Regions from separate parts of the Serratia rubidaea genome, predicted to be linked through region 2. Evidence: predicted binding sites of a transcription regulator. Region 2 holds the regulator's gene; each other region holds the start of a gene.
The links. Region 2 encodes Fur, which represses iron uptake genes when iron is present. Its sites were predicted from a motif close to ATAATAATGAGAACNACTATCAA; they were not measured.

Region 1: a site for Fur is predicted at 1,702-1,724, ahead of fepB (Fe2+-enterobactin ABC transporter substrate-binding protein). Genes of this name have one in related genera too.
Region 3: a site for Fur is predicted at 2,179-2,201, ahead of fes (enterochelin esterase). Genes of this name have one in related genera too.
Region 4: a site for Fur is predicted at 1,761-1,783, ahead of exbB (tol-pal system-associated acyl-CoA thioesterase). Genes of this name have one in related genera too.

Annotation. Positions count from the first base shown of each region.
Region 1 covers NZ_CP065640.1:3,701,595-3,705,805, reverse strand. The annotation lists gene fhuE (ferric-rhodotorulic acid/ferric-coprogen receptor FhuE) at 1-1,451, opposite strand, end outside; gene fepB (Fe2+-enterobactin ABC transporter substrate-binding protein) at 1,835-2,812, shown strand; gene entS (enterobactin transporter EntS) at 2,828-4,120, opposite strand; gene I6G83_RS17370 (amino acid adenylation domain-containing protein) at 4,202-4,211, opposite strand, start outside.
Region 2 covers NZ_CP065640.1:2,748,920-2,753,130, reverse strand. The annotation lists gene ybfF (esterase) at 1-636, shown strand, start outside; gene ybfE (LexA regulated protein) at 889-1,176, shown strand; gene fldA (flavodoxin FldA) at 1,399-1,938, shown strand; gene fur (ferric iron uptake transcriptional regulator) at 2,253-2,699, shown strand; gene I6G83_RS12825 (beta-N-acetylhexosaminidase) at 2,815-4,211, opposite strand, start outside.
Region 3 covers NZ_CP065640.1:3,689,190-3,693,400, forward strand. The annotation lists gene I6G83_RS17355 (TonB-dependent siderophore receptor) at 1-2,038, opposite strand, end outside; gene fes (enterochelin esterase) at 2,252-3,595, shown strand; gene I6G83_RS17365 (MbtH family protein) at 3,608-3,835, shown strand; gene I6G83_RS17370 (amino acid adenylation domain-containing protein) at 3,887-4,211, shown strand, end outside.
Region 4 covers NZ_CP065640.1:802,435-806,645, forward strand. The annotation lists gene I6G83_RS03695 (shikimate 5-dehydrogenase) at 1-227, shown strand, start outside; gene exbD (TonB system transport protein ExbD) at 285-707, opposite strand; gene exbB (tol-pal system-associated acyl-CoA thioesterase) at 711-1,688, opposite strand; gene I6G83_RS03710 (TRAP transporter substrate-binding protein) at 2,133-3,110, shown strand; gene I6G83_RS03715 (TRAP transporter small permease) at 3,144-3,650, shown strand; gene I6G83_RS03720 (TRAP transporter large permease) at 3,664-4,211, shown strand, end outside.

The DNA.
Region 1 (4,211 bases), 950 kb from region 2:
TCATACACCAGCCCGGCGTACGGGGAGACGTTGTTTTTCGCCATATTCTGCGTCAGCGTGCTGGTGCTCCATTGGGTATAGCGCGCGCCGGCGATCAGATGCAGCGGATCCGCCAGTGAAATGCGCGTCGCGGCATAGGCTGATTTCTGGTGGATGGTGTCCTGCTGCGCCACGCTCATCTCGCCCCAGTCGCTTTCCGGGAACTGGCCGTTCCAGTGATTGAAGTTGCCGACGTCATCGGCCGACAGGTTGGCGAAGGCGTTCAGGTAGCGGTTGGTCTGCCGGCTGTAGCTGACCCCGGCCATCAGCTGATGCTGGCGGCCGAACAGCTGATACGGCCCGCTGGCGAAGGCGTCAATGGCATGCACCTTGCGCGTACCGGTGTTGTAGCCGGTGCCGCCGACCACCGGATAATCCGGGTAGGCACTGACGCCGATGCCGCTGTCGCGGTCGAAGAAGCCGTCGATATACAGCTGTTTGCTGTCGAGTTTGGTTTCGCTGTGGGTGCCGTTCAGGGTGAACTGCCAGCCGTTGCCGAAGCGCTGCTTCAGCGTGGCGAACAGTTTGCGCGACTGCTTGTCGTTATAGGCCCAGTCCGGCGCGGTGTTGAACGAACGTGAATAGTCGGTTTTGCCGCCGTCGCGATACCAGCGCGGCACGCCGCCCCAGGGCGGGCTGTCGGCGTTGGTTTCCTGATACTCATAGCCCGCCGACAGCGTGGTGCTGTCGCTCAGGTCGGCGTCCACCACGCCGTACAGGAACTTCTTGTTGGCGCTGTAGCGGTCGATATAGCTGTCGTTATCCTGATAGCCGGCTACCATGCGGCCGCGTACATTGCCCGAGTCCGTCAGCGGCGCGGAGAGATCCAGCACATAGCGCTGTTTGTTCCAGCTGCCGTAGCTGGCGGAGAGATTGCCGGTAAAGGTTTTGCTGTCCGCATGCTTGCGCACCATATTCACCGCGGCGGACGGGTTGCCCGCACCGGTCATCAGGCCGGTTGCGCCGCGCACCACCTCAATGCGCTCATACAGCGCGGTGTCCGAGGCGGAATCCCCCAGGTTCCAGCGCTCCTCGAACACCGTGGGAATATCATCCACCATATAGTTATCAATCAGAAAACCGCGCGAATAGAAGGTGCTGCGGTCAAAGTCGGCCACTTTTTCCGATACGCCGGTGGTGTTTTTCAGCACGTCGCCCAGCGTTTGCATCTGCTGGTCCTGCATGCGCTGCCGGCCGATCACGCTGACCGACTGCGGAATATCGCGGGGGGTCAGATTCATCTTGGTGCCCGCCCGGGTAATCGGCACGCTGTAGTCCTGCTGCGTGGCGTCATCGTCGCCGGCGGCGGCTTCCACCAAGATGTTGTCTTCCTGCTCCGTCGCCTGCGCGGCGGCCTGCGGCAGGTGCAGCGCGGCGCTCACCAGTACGGCAAGGGCTGACAGCGCCGGCATCGCCCGGCCGCCGACGATCAGGGTACGGACGCGGCCAGGCCGGCTACGGCGTTTAGCCAAAATCATTATTTTATCCTTACGGGTTTTATTATTGTCAGTGGGCGACATGCGCCGGCGTGATGGCCGCCGCGCGCTGGCGCCGATTTTCCCTGTGCCCGTGTTCAATCACCTGCAAGCGCGGCGATCCCGGTATTGATGTCTTTCCCTGCGGCATATTAATCACGCGATAGCACAAAGGCCTCGCACAGTAATACGAATGAGAACTATAATTATTTGTATTGTTGATGTAAAAACATATTGCAAAAAATCGTTAGTCAGCTAGCTATCGCCCTGCAGCCTGACGCGATGTATCTTTCAGTTTCGCTATCAAGGAGTGACCGGCCGTGCAGCCCTCGCGTTTATTTCCGCTGTTTTCCCCCCTACTGACCTGTCTGCTGCTGTCCGCCCCGGCGGGCTATGCCGCGGACGCCGCCTGGCCGCGCACCCTGCATACGCCGCAGGGCGACGTGGTGCTGCAGCAGCCGCCGCAGCGCATCGTTTCCACCAGCGTGACGCTGACCGGTTCGCTGTTGGCGATTAACGCCCCGCTGGTCGGCACCGGCGCCACCGCACGCAACTCGACGGTGGCCGACGGCCAGGGGTTTTTCACCCAGTGGAGCCAGGCCGCGCAGGCGCGCCGGCTGAAGCCGCTGTATATCAGCGAGCCCAACGCCGAAGCGATCGCCGCCGAAGCGCCGGATCTGATCGTGATGTCCGCCACCGGCGGCGACTCCGCGCTGAAGCTGTACGACCAGCTGTCGGCCATCGCCCCGACGGTGGTGATTGATTACGGCAATATCAGCTGGCAGGGCCTGACGCAGCGGCTGGGCAAGATCACCGGCCATGAGGCGGATGCGCAGGCCGCCGTCGCGCGCTTCGAGCGGCGGGTGGCAACGCTGAAACAGCGTATCGCCCTGCCGCCGCAGCCCACTTCGGCGCTGGTGTATTACGAAGACGGACGCGGGATGAATATCTGGACGCCGGCGTCGGCGCAGGGGCAACTGCTGCAGGAGCTGGGCTTTACCCTCGCGTCGCTGCCGCCGGGCATCAGCGGCAACAGCGCGCAGGGCAAGCGCAACGATATTATTCAGCTCAGCGGGGAAAAAATGGCGCGGGCGGTCACCGGCGCTACCGTCCTGCTGTTTTCCGCCGACGGCCGGACGGTGAATAAGTTTGCCGGCAACCCGTTTCTGTCGCAGCTGCCGGCGGTGCGCCGGCAGCGGGTTTACGCGATGGGTCTGGATACTTTCAGGCTGGATTATTACAGCGCCAACAATCTGCTGGACGCTCTGGAGCAGCAGTTCGCCAACGTGACACCGTAACTCAAAGCGTGCAACTCAGGGCCGGGAGTCCGCCGCCGCCGGCTCCCCGCCCGCCGGTTCCTCCTCTTCCTCCTGCGGCGACGCAGGCAGCGCACAGTGGCGCAGCGTACGCACGCAGCACGCCAGCAGCACGCCGATCGCCGCGGCCGCTCCGCCGAAGGTCAGCACGCTGAGCAGCGGCGTCAGCACCCTGCCGACCACGCCCAGCCCCAGCGCTCCCAGCGAGTCGCCGGTAACGTCCTGCGCGGTGCCGAGACTGTTCACCCGCCCCAGCAGATGGTCCGGCGTGTTGCTCTGGATCAGCGTAAACTGCAGCAGCGAGGCAATGGCGTTGGCATAGCCGTAGCACACCAGCGCGATCAGCGCCGGCAGCAGGCTGCTGAACACCCCCAGCGAGGCGATGGCGACAAACGCACAGATCGCCGCGCTCAGCATCAGCACCCCCGGCCGCGGGAAACGCGGCACCCAGCCGCTGGTAAAGGCTCCCAGCATCGCCCCCAGCGGCACCGCCGAATACATCAGGCCGACGGCCGAGGTGCCCACCTGATAGGTCTCCTGCGCCAGCGCCGGAAACAGAATGCGCACCGCGCCGACGATGCTCATCAGCATCCCCAGCAGCACCACCGATCCCACCACTTTGTGCCGCCAGACAAACTGTACGCCGCTGGCCAGCGCCCGCAGCGGATGTTCCGGCTCCTGCGCCTGCGGCCGCAGCGTCGGCAGCCGCGTCAGCGGGATCAGCGTGCCCAGGGTGCCGGCCGCCGCCACGGCAAACGCCGCCCCCACGCCGCCGGCGACGATAATCACGCCCCCCAGCGCCGGCGCCAGAATCGCCCCCAGACGCACGGTGATCATGCTGAGCGCGCCGGCGGCGGCCAGATTTTCCCGCCCCACCAGCAGCGGGATCACCGCCATCAGCGCGGTCATGCCCAGCGCACCGAAGAAGCCGTCCCAGGCGGCCAGCAGATACAGCGCCCACAGCGACGGCGCCGGGGCGAAGGCGTTCAGACTCAGCGCCACAAAGCCCAGGCCGCAGGTGCCGCGCGCAAACAGGATCAGCTTACGGCGGTCGAAGCGGTCGGCCAGCACGCCGCCCAGCATCAGGCCGATAAACATGCCGACGCCGTCCAGCGCCACCGCCACCCCGACCTGCAGCGTCGAACCGGTCATCGCCTGGATCTGAATCGGCACGCCGACCGCCAGCATCCCCAGCGAAAACACCGACAGCATGCGGGCGCAGAAAATCGCCCGGAAATGCGCATTGTTTTTCAGCAAACTGAAATCAAGCAAAAAAGAGGGTTTAGCCATAATGTCTCACATTCAACCTTGTCATTATTGTCCGCACTCGTTAGCTGAGGCCGGCGGCCGCGGCAGCCGCCGGCCCGTCGGTCAGGCCAGT
Region 2 (4,211 bases):
GTGATTAAAGTCGATCTGCGTAACCACGGCCTGTCGCCGCGTTCCGATGAGATGAGCTATGCCGCGATGGCGCAAGACCTGCTGACGCTGCTGGACGACCTCCAGATCGCCCGCGCCATCGTGATCGGCCATTCGATGGGCGGCAAGGCCGCCATGGCGCTGACCGCGCTGGCGCCCGACCGCATTGCACGGCTGGTGGTGATCGATATCGCCCCGGTGGCCTACCCGAGCCGCCACCATGACGACATCTTCGCCGCCCTGACGGCGGTCAGCGACGCCGGCCTTACCCAGCGCCAGCAGGCGGCGCAGCTGATGCGCGACTATCTGGATGAAGAAGGGGTCATTCAGTTCCTGCTGAAATCCTTTCACCAGGGAGAGTGGCGCTTCAACCTGCCGGTGCTGATCGCCAACTACGCGGCGATTATCGGCTGGCGCGAAGTGCCCGCCTGGCCCCACCCAACGCTGTTTATCCGCGGCGGGCTGTCAGAGTACGTGCAAAACAGCTATCGCGACGCCATCGCGCGCCAGTTTCCGCAGGCGCGCGCCTACGAGGTGGCCGGCACCGGACACTGGGTGCATGCGGAAAAACCGCAGGCGGTGCTGCGCGCCATTCACCGCTTTTTGGGCCAGCCCTGAACGCAGGTGGCGAAAAAACGCGCTAAAGATAACGGCTTAGCGCGTTTGCGCCTCAGTTAGGCATTGTCGTTGCGACGCCTGCTGGGGTAAGATGGCGCGCTATAATTTTTGCCGCCATCCCCAGCGTGCTGTCCGGCGCCAGATTGGGGGCAAAGTTGGCTTAGGTTGTAACGACCTGAACGGTATTAACCACAGCGTCCGGAAAGCAGACCATCGCTTTTTGATGCTAATTCCCTTGCAGTACCGCTACCTATGGCAAAAGAACAAACGGATCGCACGACGCTGGATCTGTTCGCAGATGAACGCCGTCCGGGGCGCCCGAAAACCAACCCGTTATCCCGTGATGAACAGCTTAGAATCAATAAGCGTAATCAGTTACGGCGCGATAAAGTCCGCGGGTTACGGCGTGTGGAACTGAAAATCAACGCGGAAGCGGTGGAAGCGCTGAACAGGCTGGCCGAACAGCGCAACATCAGCCGCAGCGAACTGATCGAGCAAATGCTGCTGGCGCAGCTGGCGGACGAACAGCCGTCGCAATAATAACGTGCGGCAGCCGCACACGGCGTAAGGCGATGCCCGCTTAACGCCGCCTTACTTTCCGGCATCGCATGAACGCGATAAAACCCCGGAGCAAATTTCTGGCATGATAGGCGTTTACCGGTGGGACCCAGGTCTTTACCAAGACGCTACTTTACAACGATACCGATGCGATCAGCAGGCGAAACGTATTGTAATTTATTGAATTAAAAGGTTATACGCAATATGGCTAACGTAGGCATTTTCTTTGGCAGCGACACGGGCAATACCGAAAACATTGCCAAGATGATTCAAAAGCTCCTTCGCAAAGACTTCGGCGATGATGTTGCTGAGATTCACGACATCGCCAAAAGCAGCAAAGAAGATCTGGACGCATTCGACATTTTGCTGCTGGGCATCCCGACCTGGTACTACGGTGAAGCACAATGTGACTGGGACGACTTTTTCCCGACGCTGGAAGAAATAGACTTCAACGGTAAGCTGGTTGCGCTGTTCGGCTGCGGCGATCAGGAAGACTATGCCGAGTACTTCTGCGACGCGATGGGCACCATCCGCGATATTATCGAACCGCGCGGCGCCGCTATCGTCGGCCACTGGCCAACCAAAGGCTACCATTTCGAAGCCTCCAAGGGTCTGGCGGACGACGACAACTTTATCGGTTTGGCCATTGATGAAGACCGCCAGCCGGAACTGACCAACGAACGCGTAGAAGCCTGGGTCAAACAGATCGTCGCAGAGCTGAGCCTGGCCGATATCATCGGCTGATATTATGCTCCGCAATGCTGCGAGACGGCTCCCGCTGACCGGCGGGGCCGTTATCGGCATCACGGATTGAAGCAATAGAAGCTACATATTAGTAACTTCCCTCCCCGTCACGGTAGACTCTGGCCCCGGTTTATCCCATTCATCAAGATGTTGCACGCGCAACATGTAACGGCGCAATAGACTTTTGTTAACAACCGGCGGTTTCCATTTAGGTCAACCGGTTCTATAATGAGTCGCTATTAACGCTTTGTGCCGACCGATGCCACAGGCAACAATGCCTCAACTGATTAGCATAGTAACAGGACTGAATCCGCATGACTGACAACAACACCGCATTGAAGAAGGCCGGCTTAAAAGTCACGCTTCCGCGACTCAAAATCCTGGAAGTGCTGCAAGATCCGGCTTGCCATCATGTCAGTGCGGAAGATTTGTATAAGAAACTGATCGACATGGGCGAAGAGATTGGTCTGGCGACGGTTTACCGCGTACTGAACCAGTTTGACGACGCCGGTATCGTTACCCGTCACAACTTCGAAGGCGGCAAGTCCGTATTTGAGCTGACCCAACAGCATCACCACGATCACCTGATCTGCCTGGACTGCGGCAAAGTGATCGAGTTCAGCGATGAGTCCATCGAAGCGCGTCAGCGTGATATCGCCAAACAGCACGGCATCAAGCTCACCAACCACAGCCTGTACCTGTATGGCCACTGCACCAGCGGTGACTGCCGTGAAAACGATACGCTGCATAACAAGAAATAAAGCTGGCCTGCCAGCGTAAATCAGGAACCGCCGCACGGCGGTTTTTTTATGCCTGTCGATCGAGGAGCCGCTGCGGCGCCCGCCGTTATAGCGATGGGCGCCGCAGACGTTTGGCTTAGGCCGTTACCGGCTCCGCGCGGCTGAAGCGCTTGCCGTCCGGGCTTGCCGAACGCACCTGCACCTCGCCCTGCACCGCCGGTCTGGCGGCGTCATCATAGCGCTGCCAGCTCTGACCGCCGTCGGTCGAATACTCGATGGTCAGGCCCGGCAGTGCAATATTGGCCTCCAGCCTGCCGCCGTCAATGCGTGCGCCCGGCACCGGCAGGCGATAGCGGATACCGCCCGCATCCAGCTTGGCCAGTTCACGCTGCCCCAGGATATTGGCAAAAACCTGCCACTCCTGCGCCAGCTTTTTGCCGTCGACAAAGCGGGTTTCCCCACCCTTGTACTCGCGGCCCGCCTGATAGTCCAGCTCCCAGTCGGCGCGGTGCCAGGCGCGCTCGGCCACCGACAGCGCACGTGGGAAGATCATATACTCCATCTGCGGATCGGTTCGCACCACCTCGCTCCACAGCTGGGCGGACAGACCGTGCGCCCCCGGCCACGGCTTGTCGCTCTTGGCGCTGAACGCGTTGCCGTCACGGTCGACCGAGGTTTCGGCATTCTGCGGCATATTGTCCGGAGCAAAGCTGAAAATCTTGCGCTCGTCGCTGAAGCGGGTGCCCCAGTAATAGCCGCTGTCGTTCGGGTTCACTTCATACGGGAAGTCCAGATAGACATAGTCCGGGTTGGAGACCACCACTTCATAACCCTTGTTGGCCCAGTCGTTCACCGAGTCAAAACCGCCCCAGTACAGGGTATCCCAGAAGTTGACGCCCACACGCGAAGTGGCGAACGCTTTGGCGTCCTTGGCGTCTTTCAGGCCATCCTGCCAGGCCTGCATCCGATCGATACCGTGCGCCTTCACCAGCTTGCTGACCTCCTGGCCGAAGTAGCTCGGCAGATGTTCCATATCCGCCACTTTACCGCTGTCGATCAGCCGCTGGCAGGCCTGCGACTTCGCCCATGGCTTATCTTCCTTGCTCAGATCGAGCATCCCCTTGCCCGCCTCCGGTTTCTTCACGTCGGTGTAGCCGGCCCCCAGACGGATGTTTTTCGCCTCATCGCCACCAAAGTGCCAGGTGCCGATCGGCTGCCCCGCCTCCTGATGCATTTTGACCAGTTCCCCCATCACTTTGTCGACAAAGCGGGTGGAGGAGTCCAGGCACGGGTTCAGGTAGCTCTGACGGTTAAAGAACTGTACCGAGGTGGTGTTCGAGGTATCGGTCGGGTCGACCAGCCGGTACGCCTCCGCCTCCTGCTGCTTGCCCTGCGCCATCAGTTTCTGGTAGCGCGCCTCCATGGAAACCACCGCCGCGCGGGCGTGCGCCGGCATGTCGATTTCCGGGATCACCTCAATATGTCGCGCCTGCGCATACTTGAGAATGTCGATGTAATCCTGACGCGAGAAGA
Region 3 (4,211 bases), 940 kb from region 2:
TGGCCTGTTCCAACTCGTATTTCGCCATCAGGTCGTACAGCGTGTAGTGCGGAATTTTAAACCCACCTTCAGAATCCCCCCAGCTGGTGCCGGTATAGCGTACGCCGCTGCCGAGCGTCAGCCCCTGCAGCGCGCCGTGGCGGAAGCGGTAGCTGCCCCAGGCGGAGGCGGCGTGGCGCGGAATGCTGGCGGGCGTATGGCCGACCTGGCCGCTGATGGCGCTCTCCTTGGTCACCGCATCGGTGTAGCTGTAGGCGGCGATCAGGTTGATGGACGGCGTCAGCTGGGCGTGCGCTTCGGCCTCAATCCCTTTGGAACGCACCTTGCCGACCTGCTCGTTATAGCCGGTTACGCTGTTATAGGCGGTGATGTTTTTCTGGGTGATATCAAAAGCCGACAGGGTCAGCAGCGTGTTGCTGCCCGGCGGTTGATATTTCAGGCCGATTTCGGTCTGCTCGCCGGTGGTGGGTTTGAACGGATCGCTGCCCGGCGCGCCGCTGCTCAGGTTGGGTTCGAAGGAGGTGCTGTAGCTGACGTACGGCGACAGCCCGTTATCAAACGCGTACAGCAGGCCGGCACGGCCGCTGAACTTGCTGTCGTTCTGCTGCACGTCGCTGTCCGCCACGCGATCCTGAGTGCGGACTTCCGACCAGTCCTGCCGGCCGGACAGCAGCAGGTTCCAGCGTTGCCACTCCAGCTGATCCTGCAGGTAGATCCCCAACTGATCCAGCTTTTTGCGGCTGCTGGTGGCCAGGCTGAAGGTGCTTTCATCGATATGCACCGGGGTCGGGTGCGCCCAGTCGAGAATGTATTGGTCGCCGCTGTCGCGCCACAGCTTGCTGTCCACGTCGCTCCATTTGTAATCCAGCCCGCCCAGCAGCGTGTGGCTGACGTCGGCGGTGGCGAATTCAGCCTTCAGCTGGTTGTCGATGCCCAGCTCCTGCGACTCGATTTTATCGTGCTGCGGCCGGCGATTGATGGAGTGGTCGTTACGGTCGTCGGCGTCGAAGGTGTACACCAGATATTTGTAGGACTCATCCATATTGGTGTAGCGCAGGTTCTGCTGGAAGGTGAGCGCGTCGCTGAGGCTGTGGTCGAAAATATAGCCCACCGAGGTTTGCTCGCGCTTCGCCTGGTTGTAGCTCGGATCGCTGACGTTAAGGTCGTAGGGGATCCGCCCCGCGCTGGTGGAAAACACCGTGCCGTTGGCGGGCAGGAAGTTACGGAAGCCGGCCTTCGGCTCATTCTGGTAGCTGGTCAGCAGGGTGAAACTGGTGTCGGCATTGGGCAGCCAGGTGAGCGCCGGGGCGATGGCCAGACGCTGCTGCTTGTTGTCTTTCATCGACTGGTGCTGGGTGCTGGCGACGCCGTTCAGCCGGTAGAACAGCGTATTGTCATCGTTCAGCCGGCCGCCGAAGTCAAACGCCGCCTCGCCGTAGTGGCGGTTGCCGCCGCTGAGGCGGATTTTATGAATGCTCTCGGCGGTGGGGCGCTTGCTGGTCATGCTGATAATGCCCCCCGGGTTTACCTGACCGTACAGCACGGAGGCCGGGCCATGCACCACCTCAACGCGTTCCAGCAGCCAGGGATCGATCTGGCCCGCCGCGCCGGCCTGACCGGAAAGGCCGTAGCTCAGACCGTCAAGAAACTTGGGCATATAGCGAAAGCCGCGGGCGATCACCTCGTCGTTGCGGTTGGAGCCGCCGCGGTAGTTGGTCAGCAGGCCGCTGGTGTAGTTCAGCGCGTCGGAAACGGAGAGGGCGGCCTGGTCGTCCATCTGCTGGCGGGTGATCACGGAAATCGCCTGCGGCGTTTTGCGCAGCGGCGTGGCGGTCTTGGTGCCGGCGGCGCTGTCTTTGGCCACCGGTCCTCTCAGCGGCGCGGTGACGCTTTGCGCGGTCACGATGATGTTCTCTTCGTCCGCCGCATGGCCCGGCAGCGCCGGCAACAGGATGAGGGAAGGTGAAAATAACAAATAGAACAGCTGCCCGGGCGCGGCCGGTTGTTTTCTAGTTATCCCTTTGTTTTTCAATCTCATTTTAACCCCTGAGTCAATTTTTGCTGTATGGAGGCGTACGTGGCTGTCCACGCCGCCTGCTGCGGCCCCGTTTATCCCACCAGTTGGCCGTCACTGATTTGCTGTCATTTCCGCCACAGCAAAAAAGCTCGCAAATGATATTGAAAATAAGAATGATTATCAATACGATTGTAAATCTTCGTAAAAGTACCTCATTTTACCGTAAGGAATTACATGCATATTTTGCCAGCCGCCCGGCAGGGAGCGGCAGTAAGCGCACAGAGCACGGTAGCGGCAGGGACGGTCAGCCGCTGGCTGCAGGCCGAGACGGCCGGGCAGCCGGCGTGGTGGCGACAGATTGCCCAGCGGGGAACGCCGGTGGTCGAAGAGCATGACCGGCAACAGGTGCGTTTTACCTGGCTGTGGCGCGATCCGCACGGGGACGAACGCCGCTCGCCGATCCGGCGGGTCTATCTCGATATCAACGGCGTGACCGACCACCACAGTACCGAGCCAAGCACGTTACGGCGCCTGGCGGGTACGGATATCTGGCACGGCTCATTCCTGCTGCCGCGCGACTGGCGCGGCAGTTACAGCCTGATCCCGGTGCAGGACGCGCAGCTTCCTCCGCTTTTCAGCGCCGATCGGGCGCAGTGCCGCCAGCAGCAGCGCGCCTGGTGGATCTCCCTTTTCCCGCTGGCGATTGCCGACCCGTTAAACCCGTATCCCGCCGCGTCGACCCGCATCGGTCAACCGCTGTCGCTGGCGCAGGGGCCGGACGCCGCCGATCAGCGCGCCTGGCTGACCGCGCCGCCGCCGTTGGATCCGGCGCATATACATCAGTTCCTCTGGCGCAGCGAAGCGCTGGGCAATCAGCGCCGCATCTGGGCCTACGCCAGCGGCGAGGGCGCCGCTGCGGCGGAGCGGCCGCTGGTGATCCTGCTGGACGGCCAGAACTGGGTTGACGGCCAGCCGCTGCTGCCGGTGCTGGCGCGTGAAACGGCGGCGGGCCGCCTGCCGGCCGCCTGTTATCTGCTGGTTGACGTGATTGACGGGCAGCACCGCGAGCGGGAGCTGCCCTGCAATGCCGACTTCTGGCTGGCGCTGCAGGCGGAGTTGCTGCCGCTGGTGCGGCAACGCATGGCGTTCAGCGACAGCGGCGCGCGCACCGTGGTGGCGGGGCAGAGCTACGGCGGTCTGGCGGCGATGTACGCCGGGCTGCACTGGCCGCAGCGTTTCGGCCGGGTGCTGAGCCAGTCCGGCTCGTTCTGGTGGCCGACGGTGCAGTACGTCACCGATTTCGCCCGGCGGGCGGAGTTTGACGAAGGCTGGCTGACGCAGCAGGTGCGTCAGGGCCGGGTGGCCGCCGGCACGCTGACGGTGTTTCAGGAGGCCGGCAGCCGGGAAGAGGATATTGAATTCGTTAATCAACAGATGCAGCAGGCGCTGAAGGCCGCCGGGCATCGGGTCAACTACCGGGTATTTTCCGGCGGCCACGACGCGCTGTGCTGGCGCGGCGGGCTGCTGGACGGATTGCACTGGCTGCTTTCCGCTATGGACGACATACATTTCGACTAACAGGTGATGGAAATGACTCAGGAACAACAAAACCCTTTTGATGATGAAAGCCTGCCGTTTTTGGTGCTGATCAATCAGCAACAGCAGTATTCGCTGTGGCCGCAGTTTGCCGCCGTGCCGGCAGGCTGGCACGAGGTGATGGGGCCGGCGACGCGCGCCGAGTGCATCGCGTTTATCGAAGCGCATTGGCAGGACATGCGCCCCGCGGTGCTGAAAAACAGCGTGACGCCGGCGCAGTAACCCGCGCGCTCAAGTTCCGATAGATTCCGTTTAAGGAAAAGGATAGCAAGCATGTCAGAAACCCTTTCACTGCCTGAAACCCGGCTCGATTATCAAACCTGTCCGCTGGTTGCGGCGCAGCCGGGCATCTGGATCGCCGATCAGATTGCGCAGCGGCGCAACAGCTTTGCCGTGGCGCACTACACCGAACTGCGCGGCGAGATTGACCGTTCGTGCCTGGAGCGCGCCATCCGCCAGGGGCTGGCGGAGGCCGATACCGTGCAGGCGCAGTTCTACGAGTCGGCGGACGGTGTGCCGCAGCAGCGCCTGCCGCTGCGGGCCGATCCGGCGCAGGTCGCGCCCGCCGAGTGGCTGGACTTCAGCCAGCGGCCGGACG
Region 4 (4,211 bases), 1.9 Mb from region 2:
AGCTGGCCTTTGAGCCGGACTGCATCGCCGCCGCCGAGCGGGTGTTTGACGTGGTGGCGCTGCCGGCGGAGACGCCGCTGATTCGCCACGCCCGCCAGCAGGGCAAAGCGGTGATTACCGGCGCGGAGGTGATTGCGCTGCAGGCGCTGGAGCAGTTCGTTCTCTACACCGGCGTACGCCCCAGCGATGAGCAGGTTGCCCGCGCGGCGGCGCATGCGCGCGCTTAACAACCAGTGATAAAAGCAAGGCCGGGCAATGCCCGGCCTTGCTTATAACTGCAGAAACTACTTGGCAGCCCCTTCCATCCCCACCAGCCCCACTTTCAGGTAGCCGGCGTTGCGTAGCGTATCCATCACGCTCATCAGCGTGGCGTAATCCACGCTCTTGTCCGCCTGGAAGAAGATGGTGGTTTCCTTGTTGGACTGAGTGCGGCTGTCCAGTACCGAGGTCAGCTGCGCCGCCGTCACCGGCTGGTCGCCGACGTACAGCTGCTTGTCAGCCTTCACCGACAGGAACACCGGTTTTTCCGGGCGCGGCTGCGGCTTGGCCGTCGAAGCCGGCAGATCGACACGGATATCCACCGTAGCCAGAGGCGCCGCCACCATAAAGATGATCAACAGCACCAGCATAACGTCGATAAACGGCGTTACGTTGATTTCGTGCAGTTCGCCGCTGTCGTCCAAATCTTCATTTAAGCGCATCGCCATAGATCACCCCGCCCGCAGCTGGTGTGCGTGCTGTGCGCGCTTGGCTTCCGCCGTCGCCGCCAGATCCAGGTCACGGCTCAGCAGCAGCAGCACCTGCGCCGCCACGTCGCCAACCTGCGCGCGGTGGCCGCCGATCACGCGGGCAAAGATGTTGTAAATCACCACCGCCGGGATAGCAGCGACCAGGCCCAGCGCGGTAGCCAGCAGCGCTTCTGCGATGCCGGGAGCCACCACCGCCAGGTTGGTGGTCTGCGAATGCGCGATGCCGATAAAGCTGTTCATAATGCCCCAAACGGTGCCGAACAGGCCGACAAACGGCGAAATCGCGCCGATGGTGGCCAGGAAGCCGTTGCCTTTGCCCAGCTGACGCCCGTAGGCCGCCACCCGGCGCTCAAAGCGGAAACCGGCGCGCTCTTTAATCCCGTTGTTGTCGTTGGATTCCGCCGACAGCTCCAGCTCGTTCTGCGCGTCATTCAGCAGCACGGCGCTGATGCTCTCCGGCTGGAAGCTCTGCGCCATCTGGCTGGCTTCATCCAGCGAGCGGGCTTCGGCCAGCTGCTGATGCTCACGGCGCAGGCGGCGCTTGGCGCGCGTCAGCTCGCTGCCTTTGGCAAACAGAATGGTCCAGGTGATGATCGATGCCAGCACCAGGCCGATCATTACGGTTTTCACCACCGCATCGGCGTGCTGATACATGCCCCAGACGGACAGATCCATACCGCGCGTTTCCGGTGGTTGAACGGTCGGCGCCGGGTTAACCGGCGTCACGGACTGCGGCGCGGCGCTGGCCGGCGCCGGCGTTGCTGCCGCAGAGGCGCTCTCGGTAGCAGCCGGCTGAGTTTCCGGCGCGGCCTGCGCGCTGCCGGCCAGCCCGGCCACCAGCACCATGGACGCGATCAAACCGCGCCCGAATGCGGCGCCCCACTGTCCCCGGCCAGCGCCGCGGGCTCTTTGATTCATAGTCTTGCCAGCCGTTTTCACGCTGCGCCTCCAACCATTACCGATCAAAATTAAACAGAATTCAGCGTGCGATCATATCAAACCAATCACGGATTGATAGTAGTTATCATTATTATTTACTCAATAACGCATCTCCGGTCCAAAAAACCGTTAACCCGCGCCAGCCGCAGCGCTATCGCCCGCCGCTGTGTAACATTTACCCGCGCAAACGCCAACAACCCCGTCACCGTTTAGTCGTTTTTTTAACCTCATCACGAAACGCGCGGGCTTTTTCCCCCTCACAGTGACGTCGATCAATTATTTTTAAAACGGCTTTTCAATTATGTAGCAAGCAGGTTTCAACTGTGTTTATCTTTTGTACTGACGCAGCGCGAAACCGGCCTGACGCGCCCCTTTCCCGTTCACGCTGCGCGCCTGGGATGATGAAAAAACAATAACCGATGCCCGACACTCTGGAGATCTGCGATGAAACTGCCCCACGCCCTATCAGGTTTGTGCCTCTCGCTCTGCACGTTACTGTGCAGCCAGGCCGCACTGGCGCAACAAATCAAAGCCGCCGACGTCCACCCGGAAGGCTACCCCAATGTCGTCGCGGTCCAACATCTGGGCGACAAGCTGAAGGCCGCCACGCAGGATCGCCTGGAGCTGAAAACCTTCCCCGGCGGCATGCTCGGCGACGAAAAGCAGATGATTGAGCAGGCGCAGATTGGCGCGATTGATATGATCCGCGTCTCCATGGCGCCGGTGGCGGCGATTCTGCCGGAGATCGACGTGTTCACCCTGCCGTACATCTTCCGCGACGAAGCGCATCTGCATAAGGTGCTGGACGGTGAGATCGGCAAGGAGATCGGCGACAAGATCACCAACGACCCCACCTCGCGTTTGGTGTTCCTCGGCTGGATGGATTCCGGCACCCGCAATCTGATCACCAAAAAGCCGGTGGTGAAGCCGCAGGATCTGCAGGGGATGAAAATCCGCGTGCAGGGCAGCCCGATTGCGCTGGCGACGCTGAAAGCCATGGGCGCCAACGCCGTCAGCATGGGGGTCAGCGAAGTGTTCAGCGGCCTGCAGACCGGCGTTATCGACGGCGCGGAGAACAACCCGCCGACCTTTATCGCCCACAACTATCTGCCGGTAACCAAAAACTACACCCTGAGCCGCCACTTTATTATTCCCGAGCTGTTCCTCTACTCCAAAGTCAAATGGGACCAACTGACCCCGGCCGACCAGCAGCTGATCCTCAAGCTGGCGAAAGAGGCGCAGGCCGAACAGCGCACCCTGTGGGCCGCCTATAACCAGCAGGCGCTGGAAAAAATGAAGGCCGGCGGCGTGCAGTTCCACGACATCGACCGCGCAGCGTTCTACAAGATGACCCAGCCGGTGCGCGACCAGTACGGCAAGGCGCATCAGGATCTGATCGCCCGCATTAACGCGGTGCAATAACCGCCCCTTTTCCTGCTTGGTCGGAGGTTGCTGATGGCGCACGCTTATCATCAGGCGATGGATCTGCTGTACCGCCTCGCCATGTGGCTGGCCGGCGCGGCGCTGCTGGTGATGGTCACCGTAATACCGGTGGGCATCTTCAGCCGCTACGTGCTCAATGAGGGCGCGGCCTGGCCGGAGCCGATCGCCATCCTGTGCATGGTCACCTTTACCTTTATCGGCGCCGCCGTCAGCTACCGCGCCGGCGCGCATATCGCCGTCAATATGCTGACCGACCGCCTGCCGCCGTTCTGGCAGCGCTGCTGCGGCCGGCTGGCGGACCTGCTGATGACGGTAATCTGCCTGTTTATTCTCTATTACGGCTACGGCCTGTGCAGCCAGCTGTGGCTGCAGCCGGTGGCGGAGTTCCCGCTGCTGAGCGCCGGCCAGGCCTATCTGCCGCTGCCGATTGGCTCAGCCGTGACGCTGCTGTTCGTGATTGAGCGGTTACTCTTCGGCCCGCAGCACCACCGTCCGCTGGTGATGCTCGGCAATACCTGACGGAGCCTGCGCTATGGACGCCTTTATTCTGCTTGCCTCTCTCGCCCTGCTGCTGGCCATCGGCGTGCCGGTAGCCTACGCCGTGGGGCTGAGCGCCATCGCCGGCGCGCTGTGGATCGATCTGCCGCTGGAGGCGCTGATGATTCAGATGACCAGCGGCGTCAACAAGTTCTCCCTGCTGGCGATCCCGTTCTTTATCCTGGCCGGCGCCATTATGGCGGAAGGCGGCATCGCCCGCCGGCTGGTCAGCTTCGCCTATATCTTCGTCGGCTTTGTGCGCGGCGGCCTGTCGCTGGTCAATATTGTCGCCTCCACCTTCTTCGGCGCGATCTCCGGCTCTTCGGTGGCGGATACCGCCTCGATCGGCTCGGTGATGGTGCCGGAGATGGAGAAAAAGGGCTACCCGCGCGACTACGCCGCCTCGGTCACCGCCAGCGGTTCGGTGCAGGCGATCCTGATCCCGCCCAGCCATAACGCGGTGATCTATTCGCTGGCCGCCGGCGGTACGGTGTCGATCGCCTCGCTGTTCGTCGCCGGTATTCTGCCGGGACTGCTGCTGTG